DNA from 2 places in the Kribbella sp. NPDC031520 genome. Region 2 is predicted to be linked to the other one. Evidence: riboswitches for the same ligand, from Rfam matches in the RefSeq annotation. Region 2 holds a riboswitch; the other holds the start of a gene.

Region 1 (4,748 bases), on a different contig from region 2:
CACACCGCAGTCCGAGGACGAGCTCGTGCTGAGCTTCCCGGGCAAGGACCAGTTCTTCATCGCCCCTGAGGTTTCTGACGACGACCGGTACCTCGTTGTACACATCACCGAGGGCACTGATCGCAGCACGCGGCTCTGGGCGTACCCGATCACCAGCGACGGCATTGGCGAACCGGTGAAGGTCGTCGACGAGTTCGCGGACGAGATCGCGTTCGTACGGATGTCCGGCGACCAGCTCGTACTGCGGACCGACCGTGACGCGCCCCGCGGCCGCGTGGTGCTGTCGGACTTCGAGGGCTCGTTCACGGACCTCATCCCGGAGGGGGAGTCCACCCTGCAGGCCGTGCGCGCTACGGCGGACGGCCTCGCCACAGTGACGCTGGTGGACGCCCAGTCCGTTCTTACGCTCTACGCGTTGGACGGGTCCGGCGGACGCGTTGTCGACGTACCTGGTGGCGGTGTGGTCGGCTTCAACGCGGGACCGAAGTACGACGAGCTCTTCATCGGTCTGTCGACCACGACGGACCCCACGCTGTCGTATGTCGTATCCACCGGGTCAGGCGACGTACGCGCGCTGCCGGAACTTGTCCGCGGCTCGGGCGGCTTCACCCCACCGTCAGTGACCATTACCCGCGTGCAGGGTCCAGTGCCGTACTTCTTGGTCACCCGGGCCGACTTGGGGTTCGACACACCGCGCCCGACTCTCATGTGGGGGTACGGCGGCTTCCGCATCCCGATCCAGGCCGACTACCGGCCCGGCTGGCCGGCGTGGCTCGCTGCCGGGGGAGTGCTGGTCATCACGAACCTCCGTGGTGGCGGGGAGTACGGGGCCGAGTGGCACGACGCAGGGCGGCTCAAGAACAAGCAGAACGTCTTCGACGACTTCATCGCGGTCGCAGAGCACCTGCGGGACACCGGTGTGACGACACCGGCACAGCTGGCGATCCACGGCCGCAGCAACGGCGGTCTGCTGGTTGGTGCGGTGATGACGCAGCGTCCGGATCTGTTCGCGGTCGCACTGCCCGGTGTGGGCGTGCTGGACATGCTGCGGTTCCATCTGTTCACCGTGGGAGCTGCGTGGGCGTCCGACTACGGCCTGCCCGACGACCCGGATCAGTTCGAGGACCTGCTGGCCTACTCGCCACTACATCGAGTCAGCGACGGCACGGCGTACCCGGCGACTCTGGTGGTCACAGGTGATCACGACGACCGCGTGGTTCCGCTGCACAGCCACAAGTTCATCGCTGCGCTGCAGCACGCCCAGTCCGGTCCGCAGCCCGTCTTGACCCGGGTGGAGGTCAACACCGGCCATGGCTTCGGCAAACCTGCCGCGATGATCGCGTCGGAGTGGGCCGACCTACTGGCGTTCGCTGCTCACCACGTAGGTCTCGTACCTCCCGAGCAGTAGGAGGGCTGCTGCTCTACCAGATGCGCGGAGCGTGGAGGTCGCGGGGATCGTCGGACGGCTGACAGCCGTGCGCGGTCTCCGCGTACTCCGTCCGCGGGCCGGTGGTGGCCAGCGTGCGTACGGCGTTGACGAGCCGGTCTACGTGCTCACGGGTCGTACCGAGGCCGAGGCTGGCGCGCACCGCCGTACCGTGCTCGGGGGAGCCGGCGAGCAGGTGGCCGACCAGCGGGTGGGCGCAGAACTTGCCGTCCCGGACGCCGATGCCGTACTCCGCGCTCAGTGCGGCGGACACGAGTGTCGAGGTCAGGCCCTCGATCGTGAAGCAGACCGTGCCGACCCGGTCCGCGTCCGCGCCGAAGATCGAGTACGTCGTGACGCCGTCGATCTGGGCGAGGCCGGTGCGCAGGCGGGCCAGCAGGCTGCGCTCGTGCTGCTCGATCGCGTCGCGGTGCCTGGTGATCGCGGCGCAGGCGCTTGCCAGCGCGATGGCGCCGATGACGTTGGGGGAGCCGCCCTCGTGCCGCGCCGGGCCGGTTGTCCACACCACGGTGTCGCTCGTGACCGCGTGGGTCGCGCCGCCGCCGTACAGGTACGGGTCGGCGGCGTCGAGCCAGTCGGAGCGGCCGATCAGGGCGCCGGCGCCGTACGGCGCGTAGAGCTTGTGACCGGACAGAGCGACCCAGTCGACGTCCAGGGAGGCGATGTCGACCGGGCGGTGCGGTGCGAGCTGCGCGGCGTCCAGGCAGACCCGCGCGCCGTGCGCCTTGGCCACGTTGGCGATCTCCGCGATCGGGAAGATCTCACCGGTCACGTTCGACGCGCCGGTGACGACGACCAGGCGCGGGCCTTCAGGCGCCTGCCGGAGCGCGTCGGCGACGTTCGTGACGGCCTCGGCCGGGCTGGCCGGCGCCTTGAGCCGGACGGTCCGCTCGGCCGCCCAGGGGAGCAGCGCGGCGTGGTGCTCGGACTCGAACACGATCACGGTCGCGTCCGCCGGTACCGCGTGCGCCAGCAGGTTCAGCGCGTCGGTGGTCTGCCGGGTGAAGATCACCTGGTCGTCGTCGCGCGCACCGACGAACGCGTGCACCTCGGCGCGGGCCCGCTCATACCACTGGGTGGTGATCCGGGACGCGTACCCGTTGCCGCGGTGCACCGAGGCGTACGACGGGAGCGCGGCCTCGACGCTGGCCCGGACGGACTCCAGACACGGGGCGCTCGCACCGTGGTCGAAGTTCGCGTAGTCGGTGACGCGGCCGTCGGCGAGCGGGACCAGCAGGTCCGAGCCGACGGTGGTGGGGATGTTTCCGGTCACCTGGCGGGTCACTGTCGGCCGCTGAGCCGTCGCGCTGGCCGGTTCGAGGATGGAGAGAATCGACATGGTGCTGCTCCCAGGAAGTCCGCGCTTGCCGAACGGGGTATCCGCACGGCCTGGTCTTCACCCGGGGCACCCCACCGCGGAGGAGGGTTGCCGGCCAGCGAGCCGGGGCTTGTCGCTGACACTCATGACCTGCCGAGAACGGTAACGAACGGGCCACGGCTCACGCCAGTGCGAATCCCACGATCTGAGACCACCGCACAAGGGGTGAGACAGCAACATTCTGGAGTCGGGTCGGTCGGACCCGGATCCGCGCGAGTGGCCCGTGCTGACTCGCGGCTGGTGTTGGATAAGCCCGTGACGACGAACGCTGCGGTGTGGACCGCCCCCGATGTCGAGCGGCCCGACGGTTCGCTGACCGCCCCCGAACGTGAACTGCTGCAGGGATATCTCGACTTCTACCGGACCACGCTGCTGTACAAGTGCGCCGGCCTGACCGCGGAACAGCTGGCCGCGCGCCCCTCGCCGCCGTCGAACCTCTCACTGCTCGGCCTGATCCGCCACCTGACCAAGGTCGAGCGGATCTGGTTCCGCATCCACTTCGCCGCCGACCCTGCCGAGGCCGCTGAGCCGCTGTTCGCGCCCGAGCTCGGGAAGGACGCCGACTTCGAGTTGATCGACCCGGCCGACGCGCAGCCGGCGTACGACGGTCTGATCGCCGAGTGGAAGCTGTCCGACGACGCGGCCGCCGGGCACTCGCTGGACGACCGGTTCACCTTCGGTGGTACCGAGTCGACGCTGCGGATGATCTACATCCACCTCATCGGCGAGTACGGACGGCACTGTGGCCACGCAGACCTGCTCCGCGAGCAGCTGGACGGCGTTACAGGGGCCTGACCGTGCCTTTCACACTCGCCCATCCGGCGGCCGTGCTGCCGCTGGTCCGGCGGCCGTTCGTTGTATCGGCGCTGGTGGCCGGTGCGGTGGCACCTGACCTGCTGTACGTCGACGTGCTCTACCGGATCGCCACGAAGTACATCAACGGCAACTTCACGTTGACGCTGACGCACAAGTTCACGTCTGCGTTCTGGCTGGACCCGTTGCTGGCTTTGCTACTCGTTGCCGTGTTCAACGTGCTCCTGAAGCGGCCACTGGTCGCTCTTGCGCCTCCTGGTCTCGCAGCGCGCCTGCCTGCTCCCCAGGGCTTTCCCAACGTCGTCTAGCTGGTTGTGTCGGCTGTCGTTGGCTCGTTGACCCACGTGGTGTGGGACTCGTTCACCCACGGCGACGGCTACTTCGTCCGCGAGTTCGCGGCGCTCGCCAGCGTGAACCGCATCCTCCAGTACGTCAGCACAGTCGGCGGCTGCTTGATCCTGGCGGTCTGGCTGTACCGCTGGTACCGCCGTACGCCTCCTGTCATCACCCAACGTGACGCGGCCCCTGGCTGGGTGCGGTATCTCGTGCTGAGCGTGCTCGTGCTCTTCGCCGTAGTAGGTGCAGTCGTTGAGCTCAGCCGGGCGGACGGAGGCCTCGGCGGCGAGCCCGCCGTACGGCTCGCCCTGTCCGGGCTCGTCTCCGGCGGCCTGGCGGCACTCGGCTGGTACGTCGTGCTGTGGCACCTGGGGCGGCTGCGTCCTGGCCGTGATGCTACGGATGAGCCGGTGTGATCGGCGTGTGACACGTGGGACTCGTGGGGTAATCGGGGTAGCCTGATCAACATGGCGACCCGCACGTCTTCCCCGGCGCGGGCGCAGAAGTCGGCAGCCAAACGGCCGAGCACGGCCCGTTCGGCTGCTGGTGGACGCTCCCGTCCGTCAGGCGCCCAGAAGCGTGGGCAGAGCTCCAAGCGCGGCGGATCATCCGCGGCGCGGACCAGCACGCCCAAGAACAGCGGACCAGGACCGTTCGCGGCCGCCATGCTCGCGCTCGGCCGCGGGGTCGTGAAGGTCTGGATCGGCATCGCCCATCTGCTCGGCAGCATGGTGCGGGGGATCGGCCACAGCGCCCGCGACCTGGAGCCGGAAC
Region 2 (4,748 bases):
AGCAACACCGAGGAGTACTACGCCGTGCTCGCGGCCACCGGTGCCGGCGCCTGGCGCCCGGAGCGATCGGCCGACCTGTGGGTTAAGTTCAACCTCCGGGCGCATCACATCCAGGCGCAGACGGTTCGGCGGCGGTATCGCGAAGCCGGCAAGCTCTGGCAGGCGTTCGACGAGCTGATCGAGCAGCACGGTTTGGCCGAGCGCGTCGCCGATGAGCTCTTCGACGCCTCGCTGGGATTCCGGATGCGTCGGGCAACCTACGTACGGCGTGCGGGGATCGAGGAGCGGACCGCCACCCGTGATCTGGCGCGCCTGACCGAGCTCGGGCTGTTGCGTCCGGTCGGTGAGACCAAGGGCCGGCATTACGTGATGGGCCAGGCGCTGGCGGACGTCGTACAGACGGTGCTCTCGAGCCGCGACGCGATCGTCGATCCCTACCCCTGGATGCGCGAGCGTTTGGCGTCGGCGCCGAGACCGGCGCGGTAGTTGTCGGTCGGGTGAGTAAGACTTGGCGGGTGAGTTCGGTGGTGCGGGTCTGGCGGGCTGGGCGGGTGGTGGATCCGCATTCGGTGATCGGTGGGTTGCGGAAGGGGCCCGGGGATCCGGCGTACGTGTTCGACGCGGGGCGGCGGACCGTGTGGCGGGCGACCCGGACGCCGGACGGGCCGGTGCTGTTGCGGTTGACGCCGTACGCCGGGGCCGTCGAGGCGGAGGCGTGGGGGCCGGGGGCCGAGTGGGCGCTGGACGGCGTACCGGAGCTGCTCGGGGAGCGGGACAGCTGGGACGGGTTCGAGCCGCTGCCGGAGCATCGGGTACTGGTGGACGCGGCGCGGCGCTTCCCGCATCTCCGGGTGCCGCGGTCGCGGGCTGTGTTCGAGGCGATGGCGGCCGCGGGGATCGAGCAGGTGGTGACCGGTAAGGAGGCGTTCCGCGCGTGGCGGTTGCTGCTGCGTGAGTACGGCGAACCCGCGCCGGGGCCTGGCCGGCAGGGCGACCGGGTGATGATGGTGCCGCCGTCGCCGGAGGAGTGGCGGCTGATCCCGTCGTGGCAGTTCCTGCGGGCGGGAGTCGAGAACCGGCGGTCGCGGGTGGTGCTGACGGCGGCGTCCCGGGCGCGCGCGTTGGAGCGGACGCTCGAGCTGACCGACGGTGCGGAGATCGAGCGGCGGCTGCGGTCGCTGCCCGGTGTGGGCGTGTGGACGGCGGCCGAAGTACGTCAGCGGGCGCACGGTGACGCGGACGCGTTCTCGTTCGCGGACTACCACGTGTCACGGAACGTGTCGTACGCGCTGATCGGCGAGGAGCTGGACGACGACGGCACCGCCGAGCTGATCGAGCCGTACCGCGGCCACCGTTTCCGCGTCCAGCGCCTGATCGAACTCGCCGGCATCGGCCACCCCCGCTTCGGCCCGCGCAAATCGCTGCCGACCCACACCCCGGGAGCCACCCACCGGCTCTGAGATCGCGCGTCTCGGATGGTGGGATCACGGGACACAATATGGACCCGATTGGGTAATCTCGGGGGAGCTCATCCAGAGGGATTGAGGGAAACGGCCCGTTGACGTCCCGGCAACCCTCCCCGCCGTAGGCCCGTCCGGGCCGACAGCGAGGGACCGGTGCCAAATCCGTCCCGCGCCGAGATCCGGCGACCGGGGAAGATGAGGAGGGAACCTCACTCATGAGCCAGAGCGCCCACACCATCCGTGAAGGTGCCTTCGGCAACGGTACGCACCTCAGCTGCCGCGCCTGTGGTGCGAAGTCGCCGCTGGGTCCGTTCTACGCCTGTATGGAGTGCTTCGGTCCGCTGGAGGTCGGGTACGACTACCCGACGATCACCCGCGAACAGATCGAGGCCGGCCCGAAGAACATCTGGCGGTACCAGCCGCTGCTGCCCGTCCCCGTCGACGTGGCGAGCTTCCCGAACACCGAGCCCGGCTACACCCGGCTCGTCGACGCACAGAACCTGGCCCGCGAGCTCGGCCTGCGCAAGCTGTGGGTGAAGGACGACTCCGGCAACCCGACGCACTCGTTCAAGGACCGGGTGGTCGCTTCAGCTTTGAGCGCGACCCGCGAGCTCGGCATGAAGGTCTTCGCCTGCCCCTCCACCGGTAACCTGGCCAACGCGGTCGCCGCAGCCGCCGCTCGCGCCGGTATCCGCTCGGTCGTGTTCATCCCGTACGACCTCGAGCGCCCGAAGGTGATCACCACCGCCGTGTACGGCGGCACCCTGGTCGCCGTCGAGGGCAACTACGACGACGTGAACAAGCTCGCGTCCGAGATCGCCGGTGAGGAGGAGGGCTGGGCGTTCGTCAACGTCAACGTCCGGCCGTACTACTCCGAGGGCTCCAAGACGCTCGCGTTCGAGATCGCCGAGCAGCTCGGGTGGCGGCTGCCGGAGCAGATCGTCGTACCGGTCGCGTCCGGGTCGCAGCTGACCAAGATCGACAAGGGCTTCACCGAGCTCGGCAAGCTCGGGCTCGTCGACGCCACCGATTACAAGGTGTACGGCGCGCAGGCGACCGGCTGCTCCCCGGTGGCGCAGGCGTTCCGGGACGGGCACGACGTGGTGAAGCCGGTGAAGCCGGACACCATCGCGAAGTCGCTCGCGATCGGCAACCCGGCCGACGGGCCGTACGTGCTGGACGTGGCCCGCCGTACCAACGGCGCCATCGAGGACGTCTCCGACGAAGAGGTCGTCGAGGGCATCCAGTTGCTGGCGCGGACCGAGGGCATCTTCGCCGAGACCGCCGGCGGGGTGACCGTCGCGACGCTGAAGAAGCTGATCGCGACCGGGCAGCTCGATCCCGACGCCGAGACCGTGATCATCAACTCCGGCGACGGGCTGAAGACGCTCGACGCCGTGGCCGACCGGGTCGGCCCCAAGGTGACCATCCCCGCGTCGTACGACGCCTTCGTGAAGGCAGGCCTGCAGTGAGTGTGAGCGTTCGGGTCCCGACCATCCTGCGGCCCTACACCCAGGGGGTGTCCGAGGTGTCCGCCGAGGGCGCGACGCTGACCGAGGTACTCGACTCGCTGGACGCGTCGTACCCGGGCATCAAGGGTCGCGTACTGGACGACTCGGGCGAGCTGCGCCGGTTCGTGAACGTGTACGTCGACGACGACGACGTCCGCTTCGCCGACGGCCTCCAGACCGCGATCAAGGACGGCGGCCAGGTCTCCATCATCCCCGCAGTCGCCGGCGGCTGATTCTCCCCCGGTTCCGGGCGTACTCCGTCCGGAACCGGGGCTATCGTCACCGCTATGGCGACGAAATGGACCCTCGGCGGAGACGCCGCCGACCCGCAGCGCCTGGCAGAGTTCTGGGCTGCCGCGCTCGGCTACATCCTGGAACCCGGGTACGACTATCCGGACGGGGCATCGATCGTGGATCCCGAGGACGTCGGGCCTGCGATCGGGTTCCTCCGCGTCCCCGAACCCAAGACCTCGAAGAACCGGTTCCACATCGACATCCGCGTCGCCGGTTCGGATCAGCACGATGCCGCCGCGATCGAACGCATGCGTACCAAGGCGGCTGAGCTCGTGACCCTGGGAGCCGTTCAGGTCCGCGAGGAGTTCTGGGCTCCCGGAGTACTCGCGAACGTCATCATGCTCGATCCCGAGGGCAACGAGTTCTGCGTGGGCTGATTAAGTTCTACGCATGCGTGCTGTGGTGATCGAGGAGTACGGCGTACTGCCTGAGGTTCGTGAGGTGGCGGAGCCTGTGGTGGCGGCCGGGGCGGTCGTACTGAAGGTCGAGGCGACCGGGTTGTGCCGGAGTGACTGGCACGGGTGGATGGGGCACGACTCGGACATCGTGTTGCCGCATGTGCCTGGGCATGAGCTGGCGGGGACGATCGCCGCGGTCGGCGCCGGGGTGTCCGGTTGGGCGGTCGGCGATCGGGTGACGACGCCGTTCATCTGTGCGTGCGGCAAGTGCGAGCAGTGCCTGGAGGGCAACCAGCAGGTCTGCCCGAACCAGCTCCAGCCCGGCTTCAACTACTGGGGCTCCTTCGCCGAGTACGTCGCCGTACCGTACGCCGAGGTGAACCTGGTCCGACTCCCCGACGAGATGGACTTCGCGACCGCCGCGGGCCTGGGCTGCCGTTTCGCCACGTCCTTCCGCGCCGTCCACCAAGTAGCCCAAGTACAGCCCGGAGAACGAGTAGCCATCTTCGGCTGCGGCGGCGTCGGCCTGTCCGCGGTGATGATCGCCTCAGCGTTGGGTGCCGAAGTAACAGCCATCGACACCAACCCAGAAGCGCTCGCACTGGCCCGGACCTACGGCGCGATCCACACAGTTCAGGCTCCTGCTCTGGAGTTGCGCGATGCTCACGTGACCATCGACGCGCTCGGCTCCAGCGACATCGTGCAGCAGGCGTTGCGCGCGCTCCGGCCGCGCGGCCGCCACGTCCAGGTCGGCCTGCTGCCGTCCGGCGTGAACCTCGATATGGGTCGGTTGATCGGCCAGGAGCTGTCGTGGCTGGGCAGTCACGGCATGCCCGCCCACGCCTACCCGGAGATGCTCGAACTAGTTGCCACCGGCAACCTCAACCCGCACGAGTTGATCACCCGCACCATCACCCTCGACCAAACCCCAGCCGCTCTCGCAGCCCTCTCCAACGGCACTCGAGCAGGAGTCACAGTCATCACGCCGTAGCTCTGGACCATGTCAGCCCGTAGGTGCGACGTTCGGATCCCGACCGAGGAGGATCCGATGCCCGAGACGCAATTCGAGCTGAGGGACGTCT

What was found. A riboswitch is a leader RNA that binds a small molecule or an ion and turns the genes downstream of it on or off. The one in region 2 is predicted to bind S-adenosylmethionine.
Region 1: another riboswitch for S-adenosylmethionine. It lies ahead of ACZ5BU_RS13530 (aminotransferase class V-fold PLP-dependent enzyme); the one in region 2 lies ahead of thrC (threonine synthase).

The regions. Positions count from the first base shown of each region.
Region 1 covers NZ_JBVIKS010000002.1:1,009,660-1,014,407, reverse strand. Annotated here, with positions in the region: gene ACZ5BU_RS13535 (prolyl oligopeptidase family serine peptidase) at 1-1,408, shown strand, start outside; gene ACZ5BU_RS13530 (aminotransferase class V-fold PLP-dependent enzyme) at 1,422-2,786, opposite strand; SAM riboswitch class IV at 2,803-2,916, opposite strand; gene ACZ5BU_RS13525 (DinB family protein) at 3,081-3,620, shown strand; partial or broken gene ACZ5BU_RS13520 (DUF4184 family protein) at 3,623-4,390, shown strand; gene ACZ5BU_RS13515 (FtsK/SpoIIIE family DNA translocase) at 4,442-4,748, shown strand, end outside.
Region 2 covers NZ_JBVIKS010000003.1:630,736-635,483, reverse strand. Annotated here, with positions in the region: gene ACZ5BU_RS18430 (Fic family protein) at 1-486, shown strand, start outside; gene ACZ5BU_RS18425 (DNA-3-methyladenine glycosylase family protein) at 516-1,460, shown strand; SAM riboswitch class I at 1,526-1,665, shown strand; gene thrC (threonine synthase) at 1,679-2,935, shown strand; gene ACZ5BU_RS18415 (ubiquitin-like small modifier protein 1) at 2,932-3,207, shown strand; gene ACZ5BU_RS18410 (VOC family protein) at 3,262-3,645, shown strand; gene ACZ5BU_RS18405 (zinc-dependent alcohol dehydrogenase family protein) at 3,659-4,657, shown strand; gene ACZ5BU_RS18400 (hypothetical protein) at 4,715-4,748, shown strand, end outside.